Regions from separate parts of the Marivirga arenosa genome, predicted to be linked through region 2. Evidence: riboswitches for the same ligand, from Rfam matches in the RefSeq annotation. Region 2 holds a riboswitch; the other holds the start of a gene.
What was found. Region 2 has a riboswitch for S-adenosylmethionine ahead of QYS47_RS07260 (O-acetylhomoserine aminocarboxypropyltransferase/cysteine synthase family protein). Riboswitches for the same ligand answer to the same signal wherever they lie in the genome.
Positions count from the first base shown of each region.

Region 1: it holds a riboswitch for S-adenosylmethionine, as region 2 does, so the genes downstream of both, metH (methionine synthase) here and QYS47_RS07260 (O-acetylhomoserine aminocarboxypropyltransferase/cysteine synthase family protein) in region 2, are expected to answer to the same signal.

Region 1 is NZ_CP129968.2:1,783,182-1,799,942, forward strand. It holds gene metH (methionine synthase) at 1-1,131, opposite strand, end outside; SAM riboswitch class I at 1,179-1,291, opposite strand; gene QYS47_RS07700 (glycosyltransferase family 2 protein) at 1,397-2,413, opposite strand; gene QYS47_RS07705 (DUF3307 domain-containing protein) at 2,436-3,152, opposite strand; gene QYS47_RS07710 (SatD family protein) at 3,149-3,748, opposite strand; gene QYS47_RS07715 (hypothetical protein) at 3,890-4,819, opposite strand; gene QYS47_RS07720 (hypothetical protein) at 4,812-5,960, opposite strand; gene QYS47_RS07725 (hypothetical protein) at 6,024-7,232, shown strand; gene QYS47_RS07730 (DUF6624 domain-containing protein) at 7,311-7,994, shown strand; gene QYS47_RS07735 (efflux RND transporter periplasmic adaptor subunit) at 8,053-9,384, opposite strand; gene QYS47_RS07740 (TolC family protein) at 9,387-10,817, opposite strand; gene sdaAB (L-serine ammonia-lyase, iron-sulfur-dependent subunit beta) at 10,834-11,511, opposite strand; gene QYS47_RS07750 (aminotransferase class IV) at 11,605-12,420, shown strand; gene QYS47_RS07755 (type I restriction enzyme HsdR N-terminal domain-containing protein) at 12,417-12,866, opposite strand; gene QYS47_RS07760 (AMP nucleosidase) at 13,041-13,835, shown strand; gene QYS47_RS07765 (amidohydrolase) at 13,918-15,564, shown strand; gene QYS47_RS07770 (nucleotide pyrophosphohydrolase) at 15,578-15,904, shown strand; gene QYS47_RS07775 (hypothetical protein) at 16,405-16,761, shown strand, end outside.
Region 2 is NZ_CP129968.2:1,672,812-1,689,572, forward strand. It holds gene QYS47_RS07220 (RelA/SpoT family protein) at 1-469, opposite strand, end outside; tRNA gene QYS47_RS07225 (tRNA-Leu) at 572-653, shown strand; gene tig (trigger factor) at 740-2,083, shown strand; gene QYS47_RS07235 (ClpP family protease) at 2,165-2,833, shown strand; gene clpX (ATP-dependent Clp protease ATP-binding subunit ClpX) at 2,833-4,071, shown strand; gene rimK (30S ribosomal protein S6--L-glutamate ligase) at 4,229-5,140, opposite strand; gene QYS47_RS07250 (homoserine dehydrogenase) at 5,190-6,389, opposite strand; gene QYS47_RS07255 (homoserine O-acetyltransferase family protein) at 6,376-7,389, opposite strand; gene QYS47_RS07260 (O-acetylhomoserine aminocarboxypropyltransferase/cysteine synthase family protein) at 7,376-8,704, opposite strand; SAM riboswitch class I at 9,059-9,150, opposite strand; gene QYS47_RS07265 (lysoplasmalogenase) at 9,288-9,962, opposite strand; gene QYS47_RS07270 (T9SS type A sorting domain-containing protein) at 10,068-10,427, opposite strand; gene QYS47_RS07275 (NAD(P)H-hydrate dehydratase) at 10,471-11,961, opposite strand; gene QYS47_RS07280 (DUF2256 domain-containing protein) at 11,992-12,228, opposite strand; gene sucD (succinate--CoA ligase subunit alpha) at 12,294-13,166, shown strand; gene QYS47_RS07290 (YehS family protein) at 13,248-13,709, shown strand; gene QYS47_RS07295 (FUSC family protein) at 13,829-16,078, opposite strand; gene QYS47_RS07300 (tetratricopeptide repeat protein) at 16,335-16,761, shown strand, end outside.

The sequences.
Region 1 (16,761 bases), 110 kb from region 2:
AACTGCTTCTTCAAACTTTTCCTCTCTTATTAATCGGGCAAATTTCTTGGACCCCGATACATTGGTTCGCTCACCAATATTCACAAAGTTTATTTCAGGAGTGACTGAAAGAGGTTCCAGTCCGCTTAACTTCATTATTTTATCAGAAGTGCTTATTTCATGAGGTTTTGATTTCTGTGCATAATCAGCAATTGCTTTAATATGCTCAGGTTGAGTACCACAACAGCCTCCGATAATATTCACCAAACCTTCATCGAAGTAACTTTTTATGATTCCGCTCATTTCAGCTGGACTTTCATCGTATTCCCCAAATTCATTTGGTAGTCCAGCATTTGGGTGACAAGAAATTGCTACGTCTGATATTCTCGCTAATTGTTGTAGATAAGTTTTTAATTGATCAGCTCCTAAAGCACAATTAAAACCAACACTTAAAAGCGGGAAGTGACGGATACTGTTCCAAAATGCTTCCACTGTTTGACCAGATAATGTTCGACCGCTGGCATCTGTAATCGTTCCGGAAACCATTACTGGAATATCGATACCTTTCTCATCTTTTAATTCTTGTATGGCCATTAAGGCAGCCTTACAATTAAGCGTATCGAATACAGTTTCGACTAAAAATATATCAACTCCTCCAGCAGCTAGGGCTTCTGCCTGTTCTTTGTAGGCGAGCCTTAATTCATCAAAGGAAGTAGCTCTAAACCCTGGTCGGTTTACGTCAGGCGATATAGAGGCAGTTCGATTCGTAGGCCCAATTGATCCTGCCACAAAACGAGGCTTATCTGAATATTCTTCTGTTACCTCTCTAGCTAATTTAGCGGACTGCTCATTTAACTCCCAAACTAGCTCCTGCATGTTATAGTCGGCCATAGCGATGCTTGTCCCACTGAAAGTATTGGTTTCGATTATATCTGCGCCTGCATCTAAATAAGCTCTATGAATGCCCTTGATGATATCAGGCTGGGTGATAGAGAGGAGGTCATTATTGCCTTTTAAGTCAGAAGGATAATCTTTAAATCGTTCCCCGCGATAGTCAGCTTCTGTTAATTTATACTGCTGAATCATAGTGCCCATCGCACCATCTAACACTAAAATTCGGTCTTGAAGTATGTCTTTTGAAAATCTGCTCATTCTGAATATTTAAATTTCATATCCAGAAAGTGCCTAAAGAGTGGCTGTTCTTATCTTTACCAAACTATTTGTTTGGATGGGAAGTAGCACCTTTTCCTATTGTAAGGAAGGGTTGCTAAGACTTCAAAGGGCCCAATCCCTCAGTCTTTCTGGATAAGTAATGTCAAATAAAGGTATAATAACCTAAATGAAAAAGCGAAAGTTCAGAATTTTTTATCTTTTGAAGTGAAAGAACCTCTTTTTAATATGTTTTTTATAGGTTAATCTATCTGAAGAAAAAGTAGTGTTTGTGTTCTACCCAATTGTGCTTTTTCATGAATGCCTGGATTTGCTGTTTACTTTTTGCTTCTCCTACAGTGATGATGATTTGTGGTTCTATAAATTCAGCTAACTGATCCATGCCTAAAGTATAATCAGAATATTTTGAAGCTGTTTTTTCTTGCTTAGATTTAGAAATAGAGTTCACCCAGTAGAATTTTTCTTTTTGATCTATTAAAAAATTAGCCATGATTTTTCCTTTAGTTCCTGCACCAAAAATCAGAAATGGTCTATTCCTATCCCGTTCAAACTTAAGGAAATACATAAGCTTTAGTTTAAAAAATGCAGCTTGATTGCAATAAGCAGCTGTTCTACTTGTTCTTTTTGGATGCTCTCGCCAAAAATGGATACAATCTCTTAAAGCAAAAATCTTAAAACCTGCAGCATACCAACGGAAAACCAAGTCATAATCTTCAGGGTAGTAATTTGAGTTAAAGCCACCACATTTTTCGAAATCTTGTTTAAACATCATCCAGGCAGGTGAAGCAACTACACATTCCTCGTAAAGATGCTGCCAGTGCGAATTATCTTCACAAAGCGAGTTCAACCAGTATTGGTATTGTAGGTAGCCTTCAGAAATTGGTTCTTCAGAAAAGTATTCAACTTTTCCTGTAACTACGGTGTTTAGCCCTTCTTTAAGAAGCCCTTCTTTTAATAATTGTAGCTTGTTTTTGGGCATTATATCATCAGAATCCATTCTGTGAATAATGTCCCCTGTTGCTAAAGCATAGGATGATTGCAGAGCAGAAATGATTCCGTTTCCTGAGGAACTTATTAGCTTGATTCGGGTATCTTTTTCTACAAATTTTTCGACTACAGCTCTACTATTATCAGTGGAGTGATCATCTGTCACAATTAATTCCCAATCCTGTTCCGATTGATTGATGATGCTATCCAAACAGGCTGGAAGAAACTGTTCAGTGTTTTTAACAGGCATAATAATTGAGATAAGAGGAATGGCCATCTTGCTGCGATATTTTTTGAAATTATAAGTTATCTAACAGGTTTTGATAGAGAAGGCCTATTAAAATTGCAAAACCAAAACTTAATAAAGTGCCTATTAAGATGTATTCAGTAAGTTTACGATCTTTTGCTCTTGATAAATCTCCAAATCGAAATACAGATTTAGCTGCTATTAGAAATCCTATGGCTTGCCATTCTTCCATAAGTACAAAAGCAAAAACAAAAAGTCGTTCAATAATACCGATGTATTTCCCAGCTTTGGAAAGGGAATCTTGGTCAGAGTCTTCTGGCAGCTCCCATTGAGACATAATGATCTTAATAAAAACAGCTATTCCATAGGTAAGTAATAGAATACTTAAAACAAACAGTAATAGAGTTTCTGATAGTTGAAATTCAAAAGAAAGCATTTTGGGGTAGTAATAAGCACAAATAGCTAAAATCACTGCTAAATGAGCTAATTGGTCAACTATAAATGATAAACGAGAATTTAAGATTTTTCTAAGATAGATTTTGAAGAGGTCAATTACAAAATGACTTATGGGTAAAATGAGGAATGCCAACCAATAGTCTACATTGAATTGCAATAAAATCAGTACTAAAATAGTATGAATTATGATATGTATATATAGAAATTTTGATTTTGCTTTCTTTGATTCTTTGTGTTGAACCCATCGGTCCGATTGAAAAACGAAATCACCTAATACATGAGCAACTAAGATTTTGAGAAGAAATGAAATCATAACGAATGGGTTTGTTTCTTATAATAGTCAATTATTTTTTGCAGCTTATCAAATCCACTTCGATCGAGGGATACGCTAATGGTACTTTGAGTTTTTTCTAGTAGTTCTGCAAGTTGGTTTTGGTTTTTATCAGGATTTTCTATACTTGCTTTTATCACCTCGGCTTGGCTTGCAGTCCATTTATCTGCAGTAAATAGCATTAATTCCAACATGATATTGAGTGGCTCATCCCATTTTGCATCATTTGATCTTATAGCAAGAGTATTTTTTTTGAGAGTTTCAAAGCATACACCTGAATTTTGATAGGCTATACCATTCGACTCTGATATTTTTTCAGATACATAATCTTCCTTTCCAATTCCAATGGCAATTCTGACATCTTTGTTTTTAATTTGTTTGATGGTGGCTTTGATATGAAAAGCTGCTAAAATAGCTTCCCCAATGGAGATTTTTAATTGAAAGCTATCCCCTCTATAGATTTCCCATTTTTCAGGGCTAGTGCCATATTGATTTAAAACTGATTTCAGTTCTTTCAACCAATTTGAAGGAACCTTCTCTGTAGAATTGATAATGTCGCCTGTTAATATTGCTATCATTAAAATGCTATATTTCTTTGTTAAATATCGATAAAAATATCGATAAATAATAATATAGATATATTTATCAATAATTATTAATATTGATGCATTTAACGATATATATAGTCAGATTGAAACAATAGTATTACTTCATGAAAATTAATTTCCTTTAACAGTTATTTCATCAAGTTTTAATATTTCTGATTTAGAGCCCTTTTTTTGCATTAAATCAATAAAATAGAAACAGATATCACCTTCCTCATCCATTTCTCGATAAAAAGCTCTTGACTTATTGACACCCAAAATATGTTGGTTTGTGGATGCTATGTATTGGAGTTCATTAGCCTCAAGATTATAGGAATAGACCTCATTGATCTCTTTTTTCCTATTTCTTATAAAGAATATATCGCTATTGGAACGATCAACAATAGCATACCATGCTTCTTTATTTTTGTCTTCAATTGCAGGGAATTGCTTTATTGTAGTTTTTTTATTTTTAAAATCATGTACGATGAATGAGTTGGCTTCCGAATGATTAATAATTAAATTATTGTCAGTAACATAATAGTCAGCTAAATTACTCATGCCTTGATAGTATCTTGATTCAAGGGGTAGTGGTTCATTTAGGATTAAAAGCTGTGAATCTTTTTTATGTATTAATGCAAATTGATAAATACTGTGCTTTCTAGGTGCATTTTTATTTGGGGTCATTCCTATTACATAATCTCTAACTGGTATTTTTAGCCCTGTTTCATATTCATCAATTAAGAAATGAGAAGGAATTTCTTCCTGAATTGAAAACTGATTATTCGATATAAGAACTTTAAGTCCATGCTTCCCTAAAGCTACTGAAAAGGTAGAGTCAGAAGTTGCAATAATACTCATAACAAATCCCCATTCCTTTTTTAATTCTAGGGTGTCCGATATTAAACCATTAGGTTTAGCTAATACTAAAAAATCTGATTTTTCAGGTCTTATAATAACCTGGTCATTCATAGGAACTATATTTTTCATGCCTGCATTAGCTCTGCAAAAGAATAAAATACCTTCACTTTCTTCATTTTGAGCTTTTATCGAAAAACTATTCAATATCAGTAAGAGAAATAAGAGCAAATTCAAGGAAGTCTTCATTGTTATTTTGGTTAAAGGGATTATCAGTATTTATTAATAGGCCTCTCTTTGTAGGGATTATAATGGATGGATTAAACTTGTTAGATGGTAGCGATATTGTACCAGATAATTCTCCGTCTGGCTCAAAAAACAATAGTGTAAAGTCGGATCTATAATATGCATTGGATCGGTCTTCATTTGCCTCCAGCAATATTGCCTTTTTGTATAGCCTAATCAATTTATTACGATATGGGTCATATACTATTTCTCCTAATTGTGGACTCTCAATTAAATATAATTGATTTGAAACGAAGTCATTATCATCCATGCTAATAGCTTCTGCAAGCTTTCTTGATCCTATATCCAGTTCGATATTTTTTTCTTGTTTGTTTTCAATCTTAATTAGTTTTTTACTCATATTAAACCCTACATAAATAGCGCTGCCATAATGATGAAAATAAGGATTTTGACTCCACGGATACCACTTATTATTTTGGTGAGCTGCTAAGATTTCGTTTGGGTATTTTAGATTTTTTATTTCTGATATTTTTCCATTTTCAAGCTTGAGATAACTTAAATGGTTTACATTAAAGAAAGCTAAATCATCTGGGTAAAAAGATTGAGTAGAAATACTATAGAAGTATAACTTATTATCAATCAGAAATGGGGAGGCATTACTATGCCAACCAGCTCCTAAAGTCATATCTGTACTTTCCCATTTTTTAACTAGGTTTTTGGAAGTATCCGTTAAGTAAAAAGTAAGGGGAAATGCTTCATTATGAAAAAATATTGAATCGAAATTATGAACATAGAAATTTACAACCTCTTCGAAAGCATTATTTCCATATAAAGGAAACTGTATTACTTTTTCTATTTTTTGTTCTTCTAAGTTTATAATTTCTAATTGCAAGGGATTATTACTGCTTTGATAATCATTAAATCGAAAAAGATAATTTACGCCATTAATTTTTTTATGCTGAGTATTAGAGGTCGTTTCCTTAACTCCACTTTGAAGCTCAATTGCTGTTGTATCCAGTATCTCTATTTCTTGACAATAATTTTGTTGTATGGAAAAAAATAAAAGGACAGAAGTAAGGGGGGTGATAAATATTTTATTCATTTACAATAAATTGACGGTTGATTAGTTTTTTTATAAGTTTACTTCCAACTATAACATTAAAATGTGCAAAATATTATAATCAAAACAGAAAAAAGAGCTATTAGCTACATATTTTTCATGCTTTTAGCGTTTGAACTTATCTTAGCGAATCCATATCAATCTTTTTCACAATCCTATTCTAGGCAATCTAAAATCCATATTTCTGCTTTCCCTGGTTTTAGTAATCATCAAATAGATGAAATGGCCAATCATTATAAATTATCATTGAACCTGACTTCAGGAATAACGGGCAGTGTCAGCGGTATTGAGTTGGGACTTATTTCAAATTATAATTTTGAAAAATTTCAGGGTATTCAATTGGCAGGCTTTGTCAATATTTCAGGAGTTAATAATCGTTTAAATCCAAAAGAATCAATTGATGAGACTTTTAAAGGCTTTCAACTCGCTACAATTTCTAACAGAACTTACGGAAATGGGGTAGGAGTACAGATATCTTCATTTAATAGCAGCTATTCTGGTTTTATAGGTTTACAATTAGGTGTTTTAACTAATAAAGCAAGAAATTTACAGGGTGCGCAGATTGCAGGCTTAATCAATTCCTCTAAAATAGGAATGGTAGGTTTCCAGATTGCGCCCTTATTCAATTATTCAGATGGGCAAACTAACGGTTTACAATTGGGACTTTTAAATTATGCCAGAACAGCTGGTTTTGGTCATGAATTCAGTAGTTTATTTAGTGATACCTGGCAGATTGGATTAATCAATTTCAGTAAAGTAAATAATGGAAATCAAATTGGGCTGATCAACATAAGTGGAAAAAATAACGGAGTACCTTTAGGGCTTCTTAATATCGATGCCAGTGACGGATATGTAGCTTTAAGAGCTACAGATATGTTTTTATCTAATATTGCTTTGTCTACTGGTAGTAGATTCTTTCAAAATCTATTACAATTTGGTTATAACTTTTCAATTTCAGGTTTACCATCATGGGGATTAGGCTATGGTTTGGAAAAAGAGTGGACTGACCAGAATAGAAAGAAGTATTTATTACTTAATACATCTTTATGGCAACAAAAAGCAGCGGATATCAAGCTTTTTAAAGGTCCAAGAGTAATAAGGTCAGAACTGATTTATGGATTTAAAATAAGCAAATACAGATATCTAGAATTGGGTGCGGCCATTAATTATGAGTTAGCTTCTGTGGATCAACAAGAAACTTCTTTACTGAGTATAGGCCAATTTTTTCCAGGCTTAATAGTAGGGATACAATGATTTATAAGTCTGTTAGTCACTCATTTTAAAAAAAGACCGTTATAAATTACTAAATAGCAATAATCAAATAATTGAATCATGAGAAAACTTAAGTTTTTGAATACCCTAGCGGTATTAATTGGGTTGATATGGTCTTTTTCTTCTGTATCGCAAGTCAAAAATTGTAATCTGTCGTCAATAAATGAGGAATTAGCAAAAAGAAAAGAAGCAGAACAGAGCATAAGAAAAGAGGTGATCCCTGCTGTTCAGGAACATAACAAAACAGGCAAAGGGATATTAAAAGTAATTAGGCTTGCGAATAAAATGAATAAAATAGATGAAGACAATCAGAAATATTTAGATAAACTGATTGGAAAATGTGGTTGGGACGATAATTTAAATGCAGAGAGTCATCGTACAATTTTTTTAATTATTGATCATGGTGATAAGGATTTTATAAATAGATATATTGATCTAGTAAAAGTTAAAGCCGAAGCTGGCGTTTTAGAATCAGATGATTATCCTACTGTGCTAGATCGTAAATTAATGTATGATGATAAACCTCAATTGTTTGGAACTCAAACTTTCAGTTATATAGATGATAATGGCGATAATAATTATGTTTGGCCAATTGCTGACCCAGATAACTTAAAGGCAAGGAGAGATTCTGTCGGTTTACCCACAATGGAAGAATATTTCCGAATTGCCATGGAAGAATTTAACATCAAAATGGTCTGGGATAAGTCTCTAACAATAGAGAAGGCCTTGGAAATGAATAATTGAATTGATCAAAAAAAAAGCAGTGCTTTTGACACTGCTTTTACTTTATGCAAAACTTAAATTAGTCATTTTCTTTTTTCTTTCCTTCTTCTTTAACCTCAATCAGATCTCCATCTTTTAAAGTTTTAGAAATAGCTAAGAATGGTCCTTTTACGATTTCTTCTCCTTCTTCTAATCCACTTACCTGAATAAATTCAAAATCGCTGATTCCAGTCTTAACCTGAGTCATTTTAACCGTATTGTCATCTTGAACCACAAATACAACTTCTTGCTCTTTTTTAACTTCTTTAGTCTGTTCAGTTGTTGTCGAATCTTTCTCAACTTCTGGAGATCTTAATGTAACTGAAGCTAATGGCACAGTCAAAATATTCTCTTTGGTTTCTGTCATAATTTCAACACTTGCCGTCATCCCTGGTCTGAAAGGAGAATCTCCATTTTCCGAAATTAAATCCTCATATGAAGAATTCAATATCTTCACTTTCACTTCAAATTCGGTAACGGCATCTTGTGAAGCTTTGTCATTAGCAGTATTAGCAATAGCCGTAACGACTCCTTTAAATTCTTTTTCCATATAGGTATAAGAATCTACTTCTATATTAGCAGTGTCTCCAATGTTGATTCTGATGATATCGTTTTCATTTACATCAACACGCACTTCCATGTTGTTTAAGTTTGCAATTCTCATCATTTCAGTACCTGCCATTTGCTGTGTACCTACCACTCTTTCACCTAATTCAACACTTAACTTAGAAACTGTACCATCAACTGGAGCGTAAATAGTGGTTCTTCTTAAATTTTCCGCAGCTTCGTTTACAGTCGCCTGACTGCTTTTAACTGTATATCGAGCAGCTAGTACATTTTTCTCTGCAGCCACTTTATCGTTTTGTGCTACCTGATAGCTAGCCAATGCCGATTCGTAATCAGCAGTTGAAATTACTTTCTCATCATAAAGTTTTTTCTGTCTGTTGAAAGTTTGCTTGGCTTGCGTTTCCTGCGCTTTTGCTCTTTCCAAAGAAGCTTCTGCTTGCGCTAAAGATGCTTTTTGTTGGTTTAGATTTGCTTTCGCTCTTTCTAATGCACTTTCAAAATTATCAGGTCTGATCTCTACAAGCAAATCTCCTTCTTTAACAGGATCACCTTCTTCAACCGCTAATGCAATAATCTCACCGGCTACATCTGGGCTGAGTTTTACTTCCACGACAGGCTGAACTGTTCCACTGGCATTTACTTTTTCAATTATGGTTCTTTTTTCTACTTTAGCTACTTCAACTTTTGTAGAAGGTGGCTGTCCAATTACGCCTGATTTTTTACCAATAATTGCAGCTACTATTAATACAACTACCGCTGCAATTAATATATATAATGTCTTTTTAGATGATTTCTTCTTAGCCATGGTTAAAAGTTTAATGGTTTACCTTGATAAAAGTCAAGTACTTTAAGTTTGAAAATATAATCGTATTTAGCTCGAATTAAGTCAGATTTAACTCTTTCGAAATCATTTTTAATTTGAGTAAACTGAACTGCATCAATTGCGCCTAATTCTAGCCTTTGCTCAGCATTTTTGAAGCTAAGTTCAGAGGCTTCAAAACTATTATTTAAAGCTGAATATGATTTTGCAGCAGCTTTTACATCTAAATAAGCTTGTTCAATTGTTTGCTGCAAATCATTTTTAGCAGCCGTTAATTGATAATCGCTTCTTTTTTTAGTTATAATGGCTTGTTGAACACTATTTCTTACCTGGAATTGATTGAAAATAGGAATATTCAAGCTTAAGCCAACAAATCTTCTTTGGTTAAAATCTAACTGATTCCAATAGGTATTCTCTCTGAATTCAGAAGGGATTTCATCTTGCGTTACTACCAGCTGACCAGTATTTTCAACTATCCCAATTGGTCTAGTAATCGTAATGTTTTCTGAACCTAATACCGGAAATTGTGCTGGAGCGGCATCAGAATAGTTGGTTGAAATTCCAGCATTCAAACTTAGAGAAGGATAATACCTGCTTCGTGCTACACCAATACTTCTAAATGCGCTTTCTTTTCTATATTCAGCAGCTTTAATTACAGGCTGATTCTGCAATGCATATTGATAAACATTTGCGGATGATTCCATTAATTCTCCTGTATTGGGTTCAGGTAATTCAGGAATTTCAATATCGAAATCTTGATTCGCAGGAATTTGTAAGGCTTGTTTAAGTTGTAAGTAAGAAAGGTTAAGATTGTTTTCAGCTCTCACTACTTCTAATTCATCATTTGCTTTTTGTTGTCTGATTTGAAGTAAATCTGCCTGAGCTAAAGCTCCAATCTCCACTTGCTTTTCAATTCTACTTTCTTGGCTCTCTGTTGTTTCTAACCTTAATTTGGCAGTTTCCAGAAGCTCTTTATTGAATAAAATGTTCGTATAAAAAGTAACAACGTTAAGCGAAACATTATTTTGTATGGTTTTCAAATCACTTTCAGCTGCTAATTGTCCATACTGATCTCTCTTAATGCTGTTATATCTTTGGAAACCATCAAAAAGAGGCACACTAGCGCTAATGCCTGCAGTTTGTGAATTAATACCTCTATCGTTAATGGTATTGGTAAATGGATCAATGGTTCTACCAGTAGAGGTATTCAAACCCAAATTACCATTCACACTCGGTAAATTACTCATTTTGGAACCAAATAAGCTTATATCTGCACTTTCTACATCCAGATTGGATTGCTTTACTTGCAGGTTGTTCTCTAAAGCGTAATCAATACATTTCTGTAATGACCATTTATCCTGAGCCTGTACTTGAAAAGTAAAAGCTAAGAATAAGCTAACAATAAATATTCTAAGCATAATTATAATTAATAGTTTACATGTCAATGTCTGGAATATAGATAACATCTTGTACCCAATCCAGATTTTTAAGGTATTCCAACGAAATTTCTTTTAAACCAGTATCCATTTCAATAGCTAAGCAAGCAATATCTTTTTTGCCTTTTCTGGTAACACTCATAGTTGCAATATTGGCTTTATCATGGGTAAGGATACTTGTGATAAAGGCAATACTTCCTTCTCTATCATCTGCGGTGATGATTAAAGTGTGTAATGTAGCTGAAATATTAGCGGTAAAGCCATTTACTTTGGAAATGTTTATTACACCGCCTCCAAGGCTTTCTCCAATTACTTCAACTGACTTATCTCCCTTTTTTAAGTTTAATTTAATGGTGTTGGGATGATAGGTTCCAGCACTTCCTATTGATTTGAATGTATAGGTTAGGCCAGCTTCTTTTGCTAATTCAAATGCTTCTTTTATTCTTTTGTCGTCAGTTTTTAAGTTCAATAAACCGGCAATAATGGCTTTATCACTGCCGTGGCCTTCATAAGTTTTAGCAAATGAATTATAAAAAGTTACCGTTGCTTCGTTCGGAATTGCTCCTAAAACTTTAATTGCGGCTCTAGCAATCCTCACCACTCCTGCGGTATGAGAACTGGATGGTCCGATCATTACAGGGCCAATCATATCAAAAATACTGCTTCTTTCTGCCATTTTATAAAATAAAACCCAATATTAGACAATTAATTGCTCTGGCAAAAGTAATATTGATGAATGGATTAAGGAAGTTTTAAAGGTGATATTAGTATGATTAACTACAATGGTAGATTAACTTCTTCAGAATCAATCGATTTTAACAATAGAGGATTTCAATATGGGGATGGTATTTTTGAAACTCTGTTATGCGAAAGTGGAAATATAAGATTCCATGAAGAGCATTGGGAAAGAATTTCAGAGGGACTAAAAATTTTAAAAATTGATTTTTCTATCAGTAAAGAAGTTTTATTCAATCAGGTAAATGAATTGCTGCTCCAAAATGAATTGTCGAATAAAACCGCTAGAGTTAAGATTTACTTTTGGCGGAAAAACGGTGGTTTATACACACCCACTAGTTCAGAATGCAACTATTTAATTTCAGCTGATTCGACTGAGATTAAAGAAATCAAACTTTACAAGAATGTAGCACTTTCAGAAAGTGTAGCCTTACAGTATTCTAAATTCAGTGCTTTAAAAAGCATTTCTGCTATTGAATATGTATTAGCAGGCATTGAGAAAAAGGAGAGAGCCTTAGATGAGCTTATAATTTTGAACTCAGAAGGACTACTAGCCGAGGCATCCGCTGCAAATTTATTTTTCTTTGATTTTGCACATAAAAAGTTATTCACTCCTAGTTTGAAAACAGGATGTATAAATGGTGTTGTTAGGCGATTTATCATGAAAAATATAAAGCGACATGGGTTTGAAATAGAAGAAATAGAATGGAAATTAAATGAAATCCCTTTAAACTATTCTGTTTTTACTGTGAATGTAGTGGGAGTAAATCAACTATTGAAAGTTGGAAATCAACATTTTAATGATAGCCATGAAGATTTAAAATCATTTTTGCAGCTTCTGAAAGCTTAGGAGTTATCGCTTTTAAAAGTTGGGATTTCCTCTTCAAATACAATTTCTTTTTCATTAGGTCTGAAGCAGTAATGATCCAATCCATTGGTTACGATCATATATTTCGCTTGAAACTGACTGTAGTAATTCGTGATTTGGGTGAATGTTTTTTTAGTGATTTTAACATCTGGCGCCTTACATTCCACTAAGAGTAATGGCTCCATATTACGATCAAAGGCAATTAAATCAGTTCTTTTATTTCGTTCATGATATTTTAGCCCTGATTCCATTTTAATTAAGCTAGCAGGATAATTTTTATGATGGAGAAGGAATTGTAAAAAATGTTGCCTTACCCATTCTTCCGGTGTTAATACCAAAAACTTCTTCCTGATGGGGTCAAAAATGTGTATCTTGCCGCCCATTTTACGCAGGTTCACATCATATGGCGGAAGATTTAATTTTTGCATAAGTTTTCCCTTAATTTTGTGGCAAGTTAAATTTAATTGTAGATAAAAAAATATAGTTTGGTTAAAGCTGTCAGGTTTTTCAAATAGAAATATTAGAATATGTTGATAAAAGCTGATTTATTTCAGTTAGAAGTAAACCTGACAGGTTTTTAAATAATAAAATAAAGCTGATTAATGAAAACAAAAAAGGAAATTGTAGACAACTGGTTGCCACGTTACACAGGAACGGGCTTAGATGAATTTGGTGATTATATTTTATTGACCAATTTCATCAATTATGTAGAAATGTTTGCTAAACAATACGATGTGGAAATTAAGGGTAGAAATAAGCCCATGCAAACTGCTACAGCCGAAGGAATTACGATCATTAACTTCGGAATGGGAAGTTCTGTTGCGGCTACAGTAATGGATTTGTTGTCAGCAATTATGCCTAAAGCGGTTTTGTTTTTAGGAAAATGCGGGGGTATAAAAAAGAAATCTAAAATAGGAGATTTGATATTACCACTTGCTGGAATCAGAGGTGAAGGTACAAGTAACGACTATATGCCACCAGAAGTGCCCGCTTTACCTTCTTTCCGTTTACAAAGAGCCGTTTCATCCATGATTAAAAAGCATGAGATGGATTATTATACAGGTACCGTATTTACTACAAATCGCAGAGTTTGGGAACATGATGATGAGTTTAAAGATTATTTAAGACGAATCAGAGCCATGGCGGTTGATATGGAAACGGCTACGATCTTCTCTGTAGGTTTTGTGAATAGTATTCCGAGAGGAGCTTTATTATTAGTTTCAGATAATCCAATGACTCCGGAAGGCGTGAAAACTGCTGAAAGTGACCAAAAGGTGACCGGTAATTATGTGAATTATCATTTGCAAATCGGGATTGATGCCTTAATCGAATTGAAAGATTCTGGTGAATCCGTTAAGCATTTGAAATTTACTGAAACATTATTCGATAACGATTGATAGTATAAAAAGTGAATCAAGCAGCTTTGATAATGGCTGTTTGATTCCTTATTTATTAACTTATAATCTGACTTCTGCCCACATGAAAAACCTATTTCTTTTCTTTATCTCTCTAATTATTTTCAGCTCTTGTTCTAAAAAAGAAAAAGTAGATTCCATTTATTTTAATGGCAACATTTATACGGTAAATAGCAATTTTGATAATGCGGAAGCTTTTGCCATAAAGGATGGTAGATTTGTGGCAGTTGGAAGTTCACGTGATATTCAAAATAAGTATACAGCCGAGGAGGAAATAGATCTTTTGAATTCTCCCGTTTATCCGGGCTTAATTGATGGACATTCTCATTTTATTCGCTATGCCAAAGGATTGAGAGAGGTCGATTTATTCGGAACCCAATCATTTAACGAACTGATTCAAAGAATTCAGAAACATGTAGAAGAACATCCAAATGAGACTTCAATTTTAGGATTAGGTTGGGATCAAAACAATTGGGTAGGAAAGCAATTTCCTACCAAGGATACATTAGATATTCTATTTCCTGAAAAGATTGTGATTCTCAAAAGAGTAGATGCTCATGCCTTATTAACCAATCAAAAAGGGCTTGATTTGGCTGGAATTAATGGTCAGACCAAAGTTTCAGGGGGTGAAATCATTACAGAAAATGGGGAACCCACTGGTGTGCTAATTGATAATGCTATGAAGCTCCTGACGGATAAAATGCCTGAATTGAGCAAACAGCAAAAGAAGAGTTTAATTCAACAAGCTCAGGCCAATTGTTTTGAAGTGGGTATCACCTCACTTGGCGAGGCAGGTTTAGATAAATCGCAGATTGACTTATTAGATGAAATGCATCAAGATAGTCTGCTAAGCATGCGTATTTATGCGATGATTAATCCTACTGCTGAGAATTTGAATTACTACTTCAGTAATGGACAGTACAAAACAGATTATTTAAATGTAAGAGCCTTCAAGATTTACGGAGATGGCGCTTTAGGTTCCAGAGGGGCTTGTTTAATCCGCCCTTATTCAGATGATGAAGATAATTATGGATTTTTAAGAAGTGAGCCTCAGGTTTTTGACAGCTTAGCTAGACTTATCTTTGCCAAAAACTTTCAAATGAATACCCATTGTATAGGCGATTCAGCTAATAGAGCCATCACTAATATTTATGCTAAATACCTTAAAGGCAAAAATGATAGAAGATGGAGAATTGAACACGCACAAGTTTTAGCGGAAAATGATTTTAGCAAATTTGGAGATTATGATATTCTACCTTCTGTGCAACCTACCCATGCTACCTCTGATATGGACTGGGCACATGAAAGGCTGGGAGAGGAGCGCGTTAAAAATGCCTATGCATATCAGGAATTATTAGAGCAAACGGGGAAATTAGTGTTAGGATCTGACTTTCCGGTTGAGGATATCAATCCCATTTACGGTTTTCATGCAGCGGTAGCAAGGCAGGATGATCAAAATATGCCGGAAGAAGGTTTCCAGATGGAAAACGCTTTAAGTCGAGAAGATGCCTTGAAAGGGATGACGATATGGGCAGCTTTTGGTCAATTTGAGGAAAAGGAAAAAGGAAGCATTGAAGCGGGTAAATTTGCTGATTTCGTGATTTTGGATCGTGATATTATGGTAGCTCCATATGAAGAATTACGCACCACAAAGGTGTTAGAGACCTATTCAGCAGGTGCAAAAGTGTTTGATTTAAAGGCAGATCTTTAAGATGAAAGAGGATATTACAATTTCAGAAGCTCAAAAAACCGTAGATGAATGGATTAAAACGGTGGGTGTAAAATATTTCAGCGAGCTCACTAATATGGCCATTCTTACTGAAGAAGTGGGTGAACTAGCCAGAATTATTTCCAGAAAATACGGTGAGCAATCCTTTAAAGAAAGCGATAAAAAATACGATCTGGGAGATGAAATGGCGGATGTCTTATGGGTATTGATCTGCTTAGCCAATCAAACCGGAGTAGACCTGACTGCTGCTTTAAAGAAAAACCTTGAGAAAAAGAATATTCGTGATGCCGATCGTCATAAGAATAATGAGAAGTTGAAGTGATGATAGATTTCTGTATCATCTCAAATTAACTTTACTAAGATGAATAGCTTTTGTATTATTTTTTTCTAAAAAGCTATTTTAGGATAAGTCAATGTCAGCTTTCTGAAATTCTAATATATTTCGACCAATTCCTGTATTATCCCGATGTATTTTATAATTAATCCCCTATATTTATATATCAAGTTCATCTGTAACCAAAACCTGCAAATACTCTACTTTTCTTTTTTGGGTTAGATGATACATAGTTAATATAATTAAGAAGTATCTATTATATCAGGTAGTTTAGAATAGTAACATTATTAAAGGTTTTTATTAGAGCACAATCAATCAAAAAATAATTGAATAAGACGGTAGCAAATAACTTGAAAAGAAGGGCACAGTTTACTCTGTTCGTTACATCCTATTTACCATTGTTCGTATTAATAATTTTTAAGCAAGTCTATAATAATTCGGAGTATTTACATTGGGGAGGTTGCGAATTCTCTTCGCTAAATTTATTCATGGAGAAGTTTGGGTTGTCAATATTGCTTTTAGTTCTTGGTACCTATGGATACCTGGGAGCGATTATAACATTAAGCAATATTCATAAAGCTTCTAAAAATGGTTTTCCGACAAAGATTTCTAAAATTGAGAATAAGAATAGTGAATCTATTGGATATATAGCTACTTATATTATTCCATTTGCTTTTCAGAGCTTTAATAATTGGCTTGATTTAGTCTCCATATGTTTTATAATTTTCATAATATATAGAGTTTACATAAACTCATCATTGCTGCTAATAAACCCAGTTTTAAACTTGAGATATTCAATTTTTGAATTTGAATATATGGAAGGAGAAAAAATCAGAAATGGCATT
Region 2 (16,761 bases):
TATTATGTAACCTATCGGCTAATTTTATCAGGATTACCCTAACATCTTCGGAAAGGGTAAGCAGCATTTTTCTAAAATTTTCTGCTTGTTGAGAAGTTCCATAATCAAAAACGCCAGATATTTTTGTGAGCCCATCAATAATAGGGGCAACCTTTGGACCAAATTCTCTTTCAATATCTTCCAGTTCCCAGTCAGTATCTTCTACAACATCATGTAATAGAGCTGAAATAATAGAAGTAGTCCCTAAGCCGATCTCTTCAACGCAAATTGTTGCCACAGCTATAGGGTGAAGAATATAAGGCTCACCTGATTTTCGCCTCATATCTTTATGAGCTTCCATGGAGGTTGTGAAAGCTTTCTTAATTAATTTAGCATCCCCGTCCTTTAAAAAAGGCTTTGATTTCCTTAATAATTTACGGTATTCTCTGAGAATTAACTTACGTTCTTCTTCTAAATCTATGTTCTGCATATAAGCGGTAAAAAATGATCTTCAAAATAACATATAAAAAAACACATCTGCGACTTGCAGTGAAAAAATATTTCACTACATTTGCACTTCAAATTTATGAATGCGGATGTGGCGAAATTGGTAGACGCACTAGACTTAGGATCTAGCGCCTCACGGCATGGGGGTTCGAGTCCCTCCATCCGCACACTACACAAACCCTTAGTTCCAGTAACAAAGTACAGGAAGGAAGGGTTTTTTTGTATATTGATAACACTATAAAATTTAATTGTTTTGGACATTACACTCAACAAAAAGGACAACACCAACGCTTCAATTAAAATTATATTAAATGAAGCTGATTATCAACCTAATGTTGAACAAAAAATCAAAGAGTACAGGAAAAATGCTAACATAAAAGGATTTCGTCCTGGAAAGGTGCCTGCATCTTATATCAAGAAGTTGTATGGTAAAAGCATTTTGGTTGAAGAAATCAACAGTTTGTTATCAAAATCATTATCTGATTACATCAAAGAAAATGATTTAAAAATTTTAGGTGAGCCAATGCCTAATCAGGAGGATGCTGCTAAAATTGATTGGGATAACCAAAAAGAATTTGAGTTTGAATATACATTAGGCTTGGTAGATGAGTTTGACATCAAATTAGATGACAAATTTAAAATCGAGAAGCATAACATTGAAGTTACTGATAAAGTAATGAAAGAAACCATGGATAACTTAACTAAGCAACATGGTGATACTGAGTCAGTAGATGAAAGCAAAGCAGAAGATACTTTAGAAGGTAAATTAAGCACTGCAGATGGTGAAGTTCAAGAAAGAGTTGTTCTTCCTATTGAGGATATTGAGAAAAAAGCTCAAAAGAAATTTGTAGGCTTAAAGAAAGGTGATGAGGTTAAGTTTGATATTGAAAAAACTATTACTTCTGCAGAAGCTAAATCTAGACTTTTAGGTCAAAATGAAACCGATGCAAATGCAGCAAGCGGTGAATACACTTTAACTGTTTCTGATATTAAAAGAACCAAGCCGGCTGAAATTAATCAGGAATTATTTGATAAAGTGTTCGGTAAGGATGCAGTGAAAGATAAGAAAGAGTTTGATGAAAAAGTAAAAGAAACTATTTCTGAAAACTACGATAGAGAAACCGAAAATCTACTGAACAGAGATTTAGTAGATACATTAGTTGAGAAAACTAAATTTGAATTACCTGATGATTTCTTGAAAAACTGGTTGTTAGTAAGTAACGAAGGTAAAGTAACGCAAGAGCAAATTGATAAGGAGTATGATCTTTATACAAAAGATTTAAGATGGAATCTTATCAAAAATAAAATTGCTGAAGCAAACAAAGATGATATCAAAGTAGAGCATACCGATGTTATGGACTATACTAAGAAAATGATTGCTGAGCAATTTGGAGCTTATGGTATGTCTGACCAATTAGGAGAGAATATGGAGAGCTTTGCTCAGAATTATCTTCAAGGCGAGAATGGTGAAAACTACAGAAAAGTATACGAAGAATTATTGAATAAAAGAGTTTTGGACTTTGTAAAGGACAAAATTACTATCAAAGATAAGAAAGTAGATTTAGACGGCTTCAAAAAAGCTGTTGATAAGAACTAAAAGCTATTTTTATCGTTAATTTAAAAGTCCTTTCATTAAAGGACTTTTTTTTTAAATTTGTACTTATAACCAAATACTTAAATGATTAATAAAGAGGAATTTAGGAAATTTGCCGTAAAAGGTGAAGGTTTATCAGGTAGCATGGTGGATTCATATGTGCAGCAAGTAGAGAATATGACTCGTGCTGTAATTGAAGAAAGACCAACCAATTTTAGAGAGATTGATGTTTTTTCTCGTCTAATAATGGACCGTATCATCTTTTTAGGAATGCAAGTTGATGATAATATAGCTAATGTAATTACCGCTCAGTTATTATTTTTGCAATCTGTAGATGCTAAAAAAGATATTAGCCTTTACATCAATAGTCCAGGTGGTTCTGTTTATGCTGGTTTAGGTATCTATGATACCATGCATTACATCTCGCCAGATGTAGGAACAATTTGTACTGGATTAGCTGCTAGTATGGGTGCTGTATTATTAGCTGGGGGTGCAGAAAAGAAAAGATCTGCTTTACCTCATGCAAGAATTATGATTCACCAACCGATGAGTGGTATGCAAGGACAAGCTTCTGATATGGAGATTTCTTTGAAACAAACATTATCAGTTAAAGAAGACTTGTACAATATTCTGGCTCAACATAGTGGTAAAACCTACAAACAAATAGAAAAAGATTCTGATAGAGATTTCTGGATGAGAGCTGAAGAGGCTAAGGAATACGGTTTGATTGACGAAGTATTAGTGAGAAAATAATGGCAGAAGACAAAACACAGGTAAGCTGTTCTTTTTGTGGACGTAACAAGAAAGATGTCGATTTGATGATCTCTGGGATTCATGCACATATCTGTGATAAGTGTATCGCTCAGGCTCAGCAAATTCTACAAGAAGAGGTTAAAACTAAGTCTTCATCTAAAGATCCAAAGTTCAATCTTATTCGTCCGATTGAGATGAAAGAACATCTGGACCAATATGTGGTTGGACAAGATGAAGCAAAAAAAGTAATATCAGTTGCAGTATACAATCATTATAAAAGATTGATGCAGAAATCTACTAAAGATGATGTGACCATTGAAAAGTCAAACATTATTATGGTAGGAGAGACGGGTACTGGTAAAACTTATTTAGCGAAAACATTAGCTAAAATTTTACAAGTGCCTTTCTGTATTGCTGATGCTACAGTTTTAACTGAAGCAGGTTACGTAGGTGAAGATGTCGAAAGTATTTTGACTAGACTATTACAATCTGCTGATTACAATGTTGAAGCTGCTCAAAGAGGAATTGTTTACATTGATGAGATTGATAAAATAGCTAGAAAATCTGATAACCCTTCTATTACAAGAGATGTGAGTGGGGAAGGGGTACAGCAAGCGATGCTAAAACTTTTGGAAGGAACTTCAGTAAATGTTCCACCTCAAGGAGGAAGAAAGCATCCTGATCAGAAAATGATTAATGTTGATACTGAAAATATATTATTCATTTGTGGAGGGGCTTTCGATGGAATCAGTAGAAGTATTGCTTCAAGGTTAAACACAACTCCATTAGGTTTTGCTAAATCAGATTCAAATGATGAAGAAATAGATAAGGATAATCTATTACAATATATCACGGCTCAGGATTTGAAAAATTTTGGTTTAATACCAGAATTGATAGGTAGGTTACCTGTTTTAACTCATCTTGATCCTTTAAGTAAAGATACTTTAAAATCGATTTTAACGAATCCGAAAAACGCATTGGTAAAACAGTATACCAAGCTTTTTGATATGGAAGGTATTAAGTTGGTTTTTGAGGAGTCTGCTTTAGATTATATTGTAGATAAAGCTGTAGAATTCAAATTAGGTGCAAGAGGATTAAGATCAATTTGTGAGGTAATCATGACAGATGCCATGTTTGAATTTGATGGAGAATCATCAGGAACTGATTTAGTAATTGACAAGAAATATGCGGCCTCTAAATTTGAGAAATCTAAATACAAAAATCTTAGGGTAGCTTAATAGATATTAGAGTTTAGAATCTAGATTCTAGACATTATTCATAAACAAAAAGAGGGTCTGCTTATAAATATTTAAAGCAGACCCTCTTTTTTATTTCATGAAGTTAAATCAGCAATTCATTCTCTAGAATCTAGCTTCTAAAATCTAGTGTCTTATTTTATGCTTTTACATTATCCTTCGGTAATCGTTTTTTATCTTTTCCTCTTTCTATATACTCGATAATTTTTCCAGCAATATCAATTCCTGTTGCTTTTTCTATTCCTTCTAATCCTGGAGAAGAATTCACTTCTAGAATTAATGGCCCTCTTGATGATTGAAGCATATCAACGCCAGCAATGGCTAATCCCATAGCTTTTGCCGCTTTAAGAGCCGCAGCTTTTTCTGCTCGACTTAATTTTATAACATTTGCAGATCCACCTCTATGAAGATTAGAACGGAATTCTCCTTCTTTTCCTTGTCTTTTCATTGCGCCCACTACTTCTCCATCCACCACAAAAACACGAATGTCTGCGCCACCTGCTTCTTTGATGAATTCCTGCATGATTACCCGAGCTTTTAATCCTTCAAAAGCTTCAATTACGGATTCGGCAGCTTTCCTAGTTTCAGCAAGAACTACACCTAAGCCTTGAGTTCCCTCTAATAACTTTAATACAACAGGGGCTTTTCCTAAGTGCTCTAGAATATATTCGCCAGCATTTTCAGAACGATTAGTAAAAGCTGTTCTCGGCATATTTAATCCAGATCTTGAGAGAATCTGTAAACTTCTCAGTTTATCTCTTGATCGAGTAATGGCTAATGAATCAACCGCACTAAAAGTTTTCATCATTTCAAATTGGCGAACAACCGCGGTACCATAAAAAGTAACAGAAGCCCCAATTCTTGGAATTATAGCATCTATTTTTTCCAGCTTTTTACCATGGTAATAAATAGAGGGTCCGGCTTCATCCATGATGATATCACAATGCATATGGTCAAGCCTTATCGCTTCATGACCTTTTTGTTCAATGGCTTCTAATAATCTTCTAGTAGAATATAAATTTGGGTTTCTTGAAAGTACTGCAATTTTCATTTATATAAATTTTTAACACCCCCAAATTAGTTTAAAAAAGATGTTATCCCTAAAGTAATGACTCAACTTTTGTAAAATCATCATATAATTCTTCATTTATTTCAGCCCAATAAAATTTTTCGTCTTTTAATTTTAGTTTATTCAGAATTTGAAAATTTGTTTTAATGATTTTATGATTTGAGAATTCCTCTAAAATATCAAAACCCTCTGAATTTTCGATTTCTTTAGAACCTGATACAAAATAGACCTTGTCAGTTAAACTATTGCTTTTACCAAACCTCTCATTATTCTTAAAACGTGTGGAAGCCAAATTATAGCGAATATCTTTAAGGTTGGATAACACGGCTAGTGTTGTAGGATAACTTCCTGCTCCTTTACCTTTTAAAAATTGCTCACCTGAAAATTCTGAATTTATAATGACGCCATTGTATTCATTTTCAATATTGTAGAAGTCATGTTTTTTAGAGATAAGCTTCGGCTCTATTTTAGCTTCTATTTTGTTATTAGCTAATAATGCCTCGCCTATCAATTTTATTTTGAGTTGGTGTTTTTTTGCATATTCAATAATATTATTGTCTAATGAAGTTATGCCCTGCATAGGAATATTTTCAGGATGGATATATTGGCCAAAGGCATGATAAATCATTATGGATAATTTAAAGCGAGTGTCTTCACCGCTTACATCAGAGTATGGGTCTGACTCTGCAAAACCAAGTTCTTGTGCTTTATTTAAGGCATTATCATATGATTGGCCATCGTCAACCATTTTGGATAAAATGAAATTACAAGTTCCATTTGCTATGGTTTCAATCGATTTTATCTTATCTGATTGGAAATGCTGATCAATAGTTCTAATTATCGGTATACTGCCACAAACAGCGGCTTCGTAAAAGAATTTTACATTATTTTTTTTACTTATATTGAATAGTTCTTCTAAATATAGGGCAACCATTTTCTTATTTGCACTTACCACTGATTTTCCATTTTGAAATGCTTGAGTAACAATTTCAAATGCTTCTTCAGGATCGTTAATAAGTTCTATAATAAGGTCAATTTCGCTGTCCTCAACTATTTCATTTACATTTTGAGTTAACAGCTCTTTTGAAAATTCTATGGTTCTATTCTTGTCGATATTTTTTACGGCTATTCTTGTAATTTCTACTCCATAATCTTCATATTTTTTAAGAGCTTGGAATACGCCAGTTCCTACAACTCCAAATCCTATTAATCCCGCTTTAAGCTTTTTCATAGTAATTCTTTTTAAAATTTTTTTCAATGAGTCGAGATATTTTGTTGCCTTCTATTAAAAAGGCATCATGCCCTTTTTTTGAGTTGATAATCTCTAATTTTGCATTGGGTATATGATGCGCCATAAGCCCCTGTTCTTTTAAAGGGAATAAGTTATCGCTATCAATTCCAATACAAAGCGTATTGGTTTTTACTAATGAAAGTATTTGTTCCAAACTTCCATTTCTAGCTGATGCTATATTATGATTATCCATCATTTTTGATAGAATAAAATAGCTGTCGGTACTAAATCTTCCCTTAAACTTCTCGCCCTGATAATTTAAATAGGAGACTATATTCCAATCATCCTGTTCATTTTTACCTTTTTGATTAAGTTCAAAATCATCATAAGATCGGTAACTTAGCATAGCAATTTTCCTTGCAATTGCTATTGCCTCATTTTTTGAAATCGAATTGTTGGCTCCCAATGAAATGGCTTGCCGTTGCAATTCATTAAATGCTATTCCCCAAGAAGAGTGTTTTGCATTTGATGCAATCAAAGCCTGATTTTGAATAATTTCAGGTTCTATCAGGCTCCATTCTAATGCTTGCTGCCCACCTAATGAACCACCAATTAAAATGTCAATATTTGTAATATTTAAGGATTTTCTTAAATCAATAAATGCTTTTATAACATCTCTATTGGAAATTTCTGGAAATTCATCTCCGTATTTTTTATTTGTATCTGGATTTATTGACTCTGGGCCAGTGCTTCCGTAGCATGAACCCAATATGTTGGCACAAATTACAGTGTGTCTTTTTGGATCAATAAAGCCGCCATTTTCAAAATATAAAGAAGGCCACCATGATTTAACAGTGGCACTTCCTGTGAAGGCATGACAAATCCATATTATTTCTTTTTGGTTAGAAATTTCACCTTCTATTTCATAATGTAGGCTTGCCTGGTGTAAAATTTCACCATTTTGCAGAACAAACTTTTCAGGTAATTTATGTTGTGGCATAACTTAATTCATGAATTTTTTGAAAAGCTTGAGTAAAATCAGCTATAATGTCATCTATATGCTCAATACCTACAGAAACTCTTAATAATGTAGGAGTAATGCCTGCTGATAATTGTTCTTCATCGGTTAATTGTTGATGAGTTGTTGCAGAGGGTTGAATGATTAATGTTTTTGCATCTCCAACATTAGCTAAATGACTTACTAGTTTAAGATTATCAACAAAGCCTTTTGTTTCTTCTTTATCACCTTTAATAGTGAAAGATAAAACACCTCCGTAACCATTGTGTAAATATTTTTTAGCTAATGGATATGATTTGCTACTTTCTAAACCTGGATAATTTACTTTTTCCACCAATGGGTGTTTCTCAAGCCAATAGGCTAGTTTTAAAGCATTATCTACAGTTCTCTGAACTCTGAGAGATAAAGTTTCAAGACCCTGAAGCAGTAGGAAACTATTGAATGGACTCAAAGCAGGGCCATAATCCCTTAATCCTTCCACTCTCGCCCGTATAGAAAAAGCAATATTGGGTAAGCCTAAAGGATTATTTTCACCAAAAGTTTCCCAAAAATTAAGTCCGTGATAACCTTCTGAAGGTTCTGAGAATTGTGGGAACTTACCGTTGCCCCAATTGTAATTTCCACCATCTACGATTACGCCACCAATAGAAGTACCATGGCCGCCAATCCATTTAGTAGCAGATTCAACAACTATGTTTGCTCCATGTTCTAATGGTTTAAATAGGTAACCACCAGCTCCAAATGTATTATCTACTATTAAGGGGAGATCATATTTTTTTGCTAGGGCTGAAATGGCTTCAAAATCAGGAATGTTAAAGGTAGGATTGCCTATTGTTTCAAGATAAATTGCTTTAGTATTTTCATCTATCAATTTCTCGTAAGATGATATTTCTTCATATTCAGCAAATCTTGCTTCTATCCCTAATCTTTTAAAAGCAACTTTAAATTGATTATAGGTACCACCATATAAATATTTAGTAGCTATGAAATTATCGCCAGATTCTAAGATGTTATTTAGAGCTATAAATTGTGCAGCCTGTCCAGAGGCTACAGCCACTGCAGCTACACCTCCCTCAAGAGCAGCAATTCTTTTTTCAAATACATCATTGGTTGGGTTCATTATTCTGGAGTAAATATTTCCGAATTCTTTTAAACCAAAAAGATTTGCTCCGTGATCGGAATCGTTAAAAACAAAGCTAGAAGTTTGGTAAATAGGAACTGCTCTTGCATTTGTACTTTGATCTGCTTCTTGTCCTGCGTGTAATTGTAGTGTTTCGAATTTTTGTGTAGTTGACATAATTATAAAAATTAAAAGATTGAATAAATGATTATATGATAGTTCTAAAATGATCCAATGCGATAAATATAGTTTGATTCGACTGGATTGAATTTGTAATAAGTTGAATTTGAGAGGATTAAAATCTATTAAGCGGGTACGCTCAAATTAGAAAGGTTATAATTATCCTTTTAAATTTTGATTTAATCCAAAATGAAAGAATTGCTTTTAGCAACAACAGCACATTCGCATTCGCATGCTGGCCTTTGAGATAATAGATATAAATCTATTAGATAGTAATTGTGAATTTTTGTGTGGAGCCGAATTGGCTTTTCTGAAGTGTTCGCTTAATGCGATTTGTTCTAAGTTGTTCATAATTTATATTTCCCTTTCGGGCAGGATTTGGCACCTTGAATCAGGTTGCCAGAGGGTCACCGAGCCTGTCTCTTACCTCTTCGTTATAAATTTATTTTCGAATTAATGCTTCAAATTTAGAGAAAGCTTTTTGAGATATACAAACTTTTTGAATTAAAAATATTAAATAATTGAAGATAAAGTTTTTATAATTATATAAAGTATAATAAAAATACAATTAATATTTGATTTACACTTCTGATTTATGTTTCAATAGCCCATTCACAATTAACCACTGTGCAACAATGTAAGTACTCATTACCGCAATACCAGCATAAGGAATAGTATGTGAAAAACGATTTATAGCTAAAATTGAATCTGAAATAGTAAATAATGCAGCACCCAAAACAACAAATTGAAAGCTTTCGTTAGTGGTTTGATTTTTTCTATACCACGCAGCAACCACCATACTTGCAATAATTAAAGCATAAAGGGCAATAGGTACTTGGATTACGCTGTCTACATAGGGTAAAATGAGGTATGCCATTAAGCCTAAATAAGCAATGATAATAAATGGAAATGCAGACCATCTGAAGCTAAATGAATCCTTAAAAGTTGCCTTTTTATAAGCAACAATATATACAATATGAGCTGCTAAAAATGCTGAAAGTCCAGCGAAAAAGAAGAGAAAATGCTTAACCGTAAAAAGTAGCATAATATCTCCAATCCAACTAAAAGCTAATGCCAGAGTTACATAACTAACCCATTTTTCATTCCTTCTACTATCCGATTGATCCCAAAAATAGGTTAATAGAGAGATCATAAGAAGAGGTTTTGCAATTTGATGTATAATATCTATCTCAAATTGTAATGAGATAATTTCAAGAATGGCAACAATCCAATAAAAAAGGGCCTTAAATTTCATATGAAAGAGTTTATCGAAAAGTACTTATTATTCATCGATAAAAAAAGTAAATTTATGCAAATGGGTGTATATGTAAGAAATGATTAATTGGATTTAGAAATATAATTATTTCTTTAAGAACTTTTTCAAGCTCTTTTTTGAATCTATGGTAATCATTACATAATAATGCCCGCTAGGAATATTTTTTAGGTTGATTTTGTAAAGGCCATCGTCAATTTTTTCAGCTGAGCTATTCATTTTAGTTCCTATGATACTCATGACTTGAATTTCAATTGACTTGTTGATTTTCTGCTCATCTAATTTAAGATATACAAAATCTTCAGCAGGATTTGGGTAAACTTCAGCGTCTTTAAGAATAGTTACAATATCCTTGTTATATTCAACAATATTTTTCGTTTCACCAGCGTTCATTGAGAAAACTGATAGTAAGAAAGTGAACAACAATATATATCTTAACTTATTCATTAAATTTAATTACGTTTCAAATATACTAAAGTTATAGTAAATATTAATTTTCTATCTTTTTAAAAGCATTTTGAAGCTTTTCAATCATTATGCTAGGGGTCATAAAATTTTCACCCTTTTCTTCTTTACTTATATCACCACTTAGGCCGTGCAAATATACTGCCAACTTTGCTGTTTCATAACTATTTTTTATTCTTGGATATATAGCTGCTAAAATTCCACATAACAAATCTCCACTACCTCCTTTAGCCATTCCTGCATTTCCAGTTGGATTAAAACTGATTTTGCCATCAGCATCACAAACAGCTGAAAATTTACCTTTCAATACAACTACAACCTTATGATGCATACAAAATGATTTTAGTTGCATAATGGCTTCAAAATTATTGGAATATTTTCCAACCAACCTTTTAAACTCACCATGGTGGGGTGTTAAAATGGTTCCTTCTGGTAATAGATTTAGTAACTCTCTATTTTCAGCAAGTAGTGTAATTGCATCTGCATCTAATATAAGTTGACCTTGGTAATCTTTTAACAGATTCTCTAAAAGCACTAATGTTTTATGAGCAAATCCTATTGCAGGACCGAAAACAATAACATCCTGTTTGCTGTAATCCAGATAACTTCCTAATACATATTCATTTTCATCTGTAAGGATCAAGGCTTCTGGAATTTGGTTTTGGACGATATCAATGCAATGTGGGCATGTTTGAACAGAAATCAGCCCAATTCCTGAGTGAAGGCAAGCTCTTGCTGCTAGTATTGCAGCTCCCATTCTTGCATAACCACCCGCAATTATGGTAGCTCTTCCTCTGTTACCTTTATGGGCTATCGATTTTAATTTTAACCTATTTTTAATTGCTGAATCTACCTCGTAAATTGAGTAATCGCTTAAGCAGTTATTAATATATTCTTTGTCAAGTTTAATGTCCAAAATTTCGAATTCTCCAATGTATTCCTGGTTTTCAGCCATCATGAATGCTAGTTTAGGAACTTGGAAACTCAATGTGTAATCTGCTTTAAAAATTATTTCGGAAGGACTCGCTTTATCAGCAAATAGACCAGAGGGCATATCAATGGCTATTTTATTCGCTTCAAAATTATTAACCTTTTTAATTAAATCAGCAAGCCTTCCTTCAATAGGTCGAGATAATCCGGAGCCAAAAATTGCATCTATTATTATCGATTTTTCACTAATCTGTTCGGGCAGTTCTTCTAAAAATGATATTGTATTAATTTTTTTAAGCCTTTTGAGGTTTTCTTCAAAATCATCTGAACCATTTTTACCTAATGGAAGTATAACCTGTACTTTATAGTCACTTTCAGAAAGTAATCTGGCTACTACTAATCCATCCCCTCCGTTATTTCCTGAGCCTGCCAATACATAAACAGAAAAATCATTGTTGAATCTTTCAGTAATCCATGTAAAAAGCTCGTAGCTTGCTCTTTCCATTAGATCAATACTTTTTATTGGTTCATTTTCAATAGTGTATTGATCAGCTTCTCTAATTTGTTGAATATTTAAAATCTTCATTCAAATAACTTTCAGTCTTTATTCTAAAATTTAATTCTTTTTTAAGAATTTTGCTTCTTTACTACACTTTTTACTACAATATTTTACGCTTTCCCAATTCTTTTCCCATTTCTTTCTCCATACAAAAGGTCGATTACAAACAGGACATGTTTTAGAAGGTAGGTCACGCTTCTTTGTCATTTTGGTCATCAATTGGTCTTTTTTTAATTCTAATTCATAAAATGAAATATTGTTTACTTTCCATTTATTAAAGTTCTTATCAAACAAGCATGAAATTACTTTGTGAATGAAGGCATTTCTTCTATTTTTGCAGAAACTTTAAACAGAGCATAATGAGCGTTTTAGTCAATAAAGATTCTAAAGTAATTGTACAAGGTTTCACGGGTTCAGAAGGTACTTTCCATGCTGAACAAATGATAGAATATGGCACTAATGTGGTAGGAGGGGTTACTCCAGGAAAAGGAGGACAAACACATTTGGGTAAACCAGTTTTTAATACAGTTGAAGATGCTGTAAAAGAAGCAGGAGCAAACGTATCCATCATATTTGTTCCACCTGCATTTGCTGCTGACGCAATTATGGAAGCTGCTGATGCTGGAATTAAAGTAATCATTACGATTACTGAAGGTATTCCAGTAAAAGACATGATGAAAGCAAAAACCTATATTCAAGATAAGGATTTAACTTTAATTGGCCCTAACTGTCCGGGTGTTATTACTCCGGGTGAGGCTAAAGTTGGTATTATGCCTGGTTTTGTTTTCAAAAAAGGAAGAGTAGGTATTGTATCTAAATCAGGTACTTTAACTTATGAAGCAGCGGATCAAATTGTGAAAGCTGGATTAGGAATTTCTACTGCTATCGGTATTGGTGGTGATCCAATCATTGGTACCCCAACTAAAGAGGCGGTAAAAATGTTGATGGAAGATGATGAAACGGATGCTATTGTGATGATAGGTGAGATTGGCGGAAACTATGAAGCAGAAGCAGCTAGATGGATCAAAGAAAATGGCAATAAAAAGCCTGTAGTTGGATTTATAGCTGGTAAAACTGCTCCAGCAGGAAGAAGAATGGGCCACGCAGGCGCTATCATTGGTGGTAAAGATGATACTGCTGAAGCAAAAATGAAGATTATGGACGAATGTGGAATCCACGTTGTTCAGTCACCAGCTGATATAGGTGAAACCATGAAAAAAGCTTTATCTTAATTAGGAGATAACTAATAATATTTAATTGCAGGCTGTTTTAGTTTTTTATACTGAAACAGCCTTTTTTATTTTTAGCTAGATATGACCAATAACGATATTTTAAAAAGACTTCGCTTCACTTTTGATTTCAGTGATCAGGAAATGATTTCAATATTTGATCAGGCAGATTATAAGGTGACACGATCACTGGTAACCGACTGGTTAAAAGCAGAGGATCATGAAGAATATAAGGATATTCATGATGATCAATTAGCAACTTTCTTAAATGGCTTAATCAATAAGAATAGAGGTAAAAAGGAAGGTGTTCAACCCACAGCAGAAAAAGTATTAGAGAATAATGAAATTTTAAAGAAGCTGAAAATAGCTCTTTCTTTAAAAACAGAAGATATAGTGGATATTTTTAATTTAGCTGAAAAACCAATCAGTCCACATGAGATAACTGCCTTTTTAAGAAATCCAAAGCAAAAACAATATCGACCTTTTCAAGAGCAATATTTAAGGAACTTTTTAAATGGGCTACAGATAAAATACCGAAAGAAGTAGCTTCAAGTAATTTTATTTTAATATAATTATATGGCTTAAATTGAAATAAGATTAAACCATTGATTTTAGAAGGGAAAGGCTTAAATGATAAGTACAGAAAATAAGCGGGATCTAGACCTTTATTTCACTAAGTCCGATTCTAAGCTTTCGATTACTTTCTTGATATTGCCTGATATAGTAACTAGCCACTTCATTTGATCTGATATTAAGCGCGTAGACTGCAATCTTTTTCTTAACTGGGGGTCAATTGGCTTTGTTTTCTCAAATGCTAACTCCTGATTTCGAATAGATACTAAGCTTTCAAATCTTTCTTCTAAATGCTGATGTGCAAGCTCTAATTCGTCTTCAGAAATAGAGCCTGTTTGGTCTTTTTTAAGTAAGCGCTGTATAGCCTGTTTAAGGTTGAGGTCTATAGTTTTAATTATAAATTCAAAGTCTTTTGAAACTTCATTCTCTTTATGATTAATTAAATAGGTTCCTAAGGAGGCCATTGCAGCAAGGAGTGTTTGATTTATACTAACAATCTCATTTATTTTGCCCACATGATGTTGCTGGGATTTGGGTTCTTGGCTTAATCGCTGAAATGCTGCATTTAAATTCCCCATTTCTAAAAAGGCTTCCTTTCTAGCTAGTTTATAATCTGTAAGGCCACTGTTTTCATGGTAATACCGATCAATTTGGGCGAGATATTTTCTATTAGCTCTTAATACTTTTAATATGGTGTTTTGTATACTTTCTGATTCCCATGTAGGCCATAGTAAAGTACCGGCTCCAAATGCAATAGCTGCTCCTATTATTGTATCTACCACTCTATATTGTATAACCTCAAATGCGTCTGGGTTTATGAGAGTGTAAATAAAAACGATACTGGTTGTAATAAAAACGGAGGCGGTTTTGTAGTTTTTTTGGATAAAGCTAAGCGCAAGAGTTAGTGAAACAATTGCCAAAAAGGCAAATAAATAAGTGTTTTGATTGATTAAAACTATGAGGCTTGCAATTGATGCTCCAATTAATGTGCCGTATAATCGATGTTTTGATCTTTTTTTGGTTAGGGTATAACCGGGCCTCATTATTACCACAATCGTTAATAATATCCAATAAGTATTTTGTAGTGAAAATAAAGTCCCGATTGTGTACGCTAAAAGCATAGCAATAGTGAGACGAGCGCTGTGCTTTAAAATAGGTGACTTGAAACTAAAATTCTCACTTAGTATATTTAGATCGTAATCTTGCTGAGTGATAAACTGCTTTCCCTCTTTACTTCTAATTCCAATATTTTTTTGGTTTTCGAGATCATAAAATACCCTTTCAATGGAATCAATTTTTTGAATTTGGTTTTCTTCATATTCAAGTAAATTTCTAAGCAAAAGAGCACCCTCTCTAGCTTCTGGTAATCCAATATCATTTTTATAAGTTTGAATAGTTTTTTCACATAATTGGATCAGGATGTTAAAGTCTATTTTATGCGAGAGTTTTTTGTTTTCTAACATCGCAATAGCCATTTGGTCCAATCTATCTGATAATTGAAATACTAAATCTATAAATGGGCGAACATATTGTGGTTTTTCTAGAAATAGACTATTTATTTTTTCATAATTAGCTGGGTTTGCCATTGAGAGTTCTAGAATGTCAATTAATTCAATGAAGATCAATAATTGTTTTCTCTTATAATTTGAAAAACCAGAGCTCTGCCTTTCGGTCAATAAAAGTTCTCGCAGAGTTTCGTGAGTGGCGTTTATAGTGGTTTGCAGCTCAAATAGTTCTTTTTTTAATTCTTCAGCCTTGCCTTCTCCTATAGCTAAATTTCCCCTGATTCGAATGTATTGAGCTGTAAACTGTAGGCATGAACTAAGTTCTTTATTGATTTGACGTTTTTGGAGTAATGGATGAAATATAGCCGATAAAAATAAATACCAAAAGCCTCCAATTGCAATGAATAATCCTTGAATTAAGATTTCTTGGCCAACTTGCGGATGTGCAAAGCTTAATACGATAGCTAATAAGCCTGAAAAAGAAATTAAGGAAGCTCTAAAACCATAAACCGAAATAAAGGATATACCGAAAATAAGAAGTGACATTGTTGGTACCAACAAATAAGGGTTTGGAGCTACATAGGTAATGGCTATGGTGGTTAATAATGCAATTAATGTAGCAATTAAAATTCCAATGCTTTTATGTTTTCGGCTACCGGGAACATCACTTCCTGAAGTAAGAAAAACACCTATGGAAATGCTAAGTAGATAGGAGATTTGATCAATTTGGATTCCAATTATTAAGGGTAATACGATACCAAAAGTGACTATTATAGATTTAAGGAAATCAGGGCTTTTAAGAAAATTTAGAATCTGTTGGTAGTAGTTTTTTATCATAGAAAATGAGGATCTGCTTCATTATACTCATTTGTTATAGCATGAGTTTGATTTGCCTTCTTTTTTTCCGTTTTCTAACGAAATAATAAGGTCATAATATGAGAATTTCAAAAATTCTGTTTGTTCCCATCAATTCAAAGTAATTTGGATCTGAAGATGACAATAGAGGAGACAGCATTCATTACATATTTCCAATGTTTTAATATTGTAATAATCAAATAATATTTATAATTTCATAAGGGTAATCACCAATTTTGTGAAAAAAACTATACTCTTATTTATCCTTAATGGGGTTCTGATCTACTTTTCTGTGGCTCAAACTGCTATAGATTCCCTTCGCCAAGTGCTCAAAACTCAGGGAAATGATTCAAATAAGGTAAATACTTACCTCCAATTCTTTTATACTGATTTATACTATACTGATCCTGCAGAAGTAATTCTTTTTACAAAAAATGCAATAGAATTGAGCAAGGAAATCAATTTTGTAAAAGGAGAAATAGAAGCCTACAATTCTTTAGGCTATATCTACCGCTTGAGGAGCACTAACGACTCTGCTTTTTATTACTTCAAGAAAGCTAAGATGCTTTCGGAGTCTGTCAATTATACGCTTGGTTTGCTGGATGCCTATATTGGCATTGGAAATACCTATAATCAACTGAGTAAATGGCAGGAAGCCATTATCG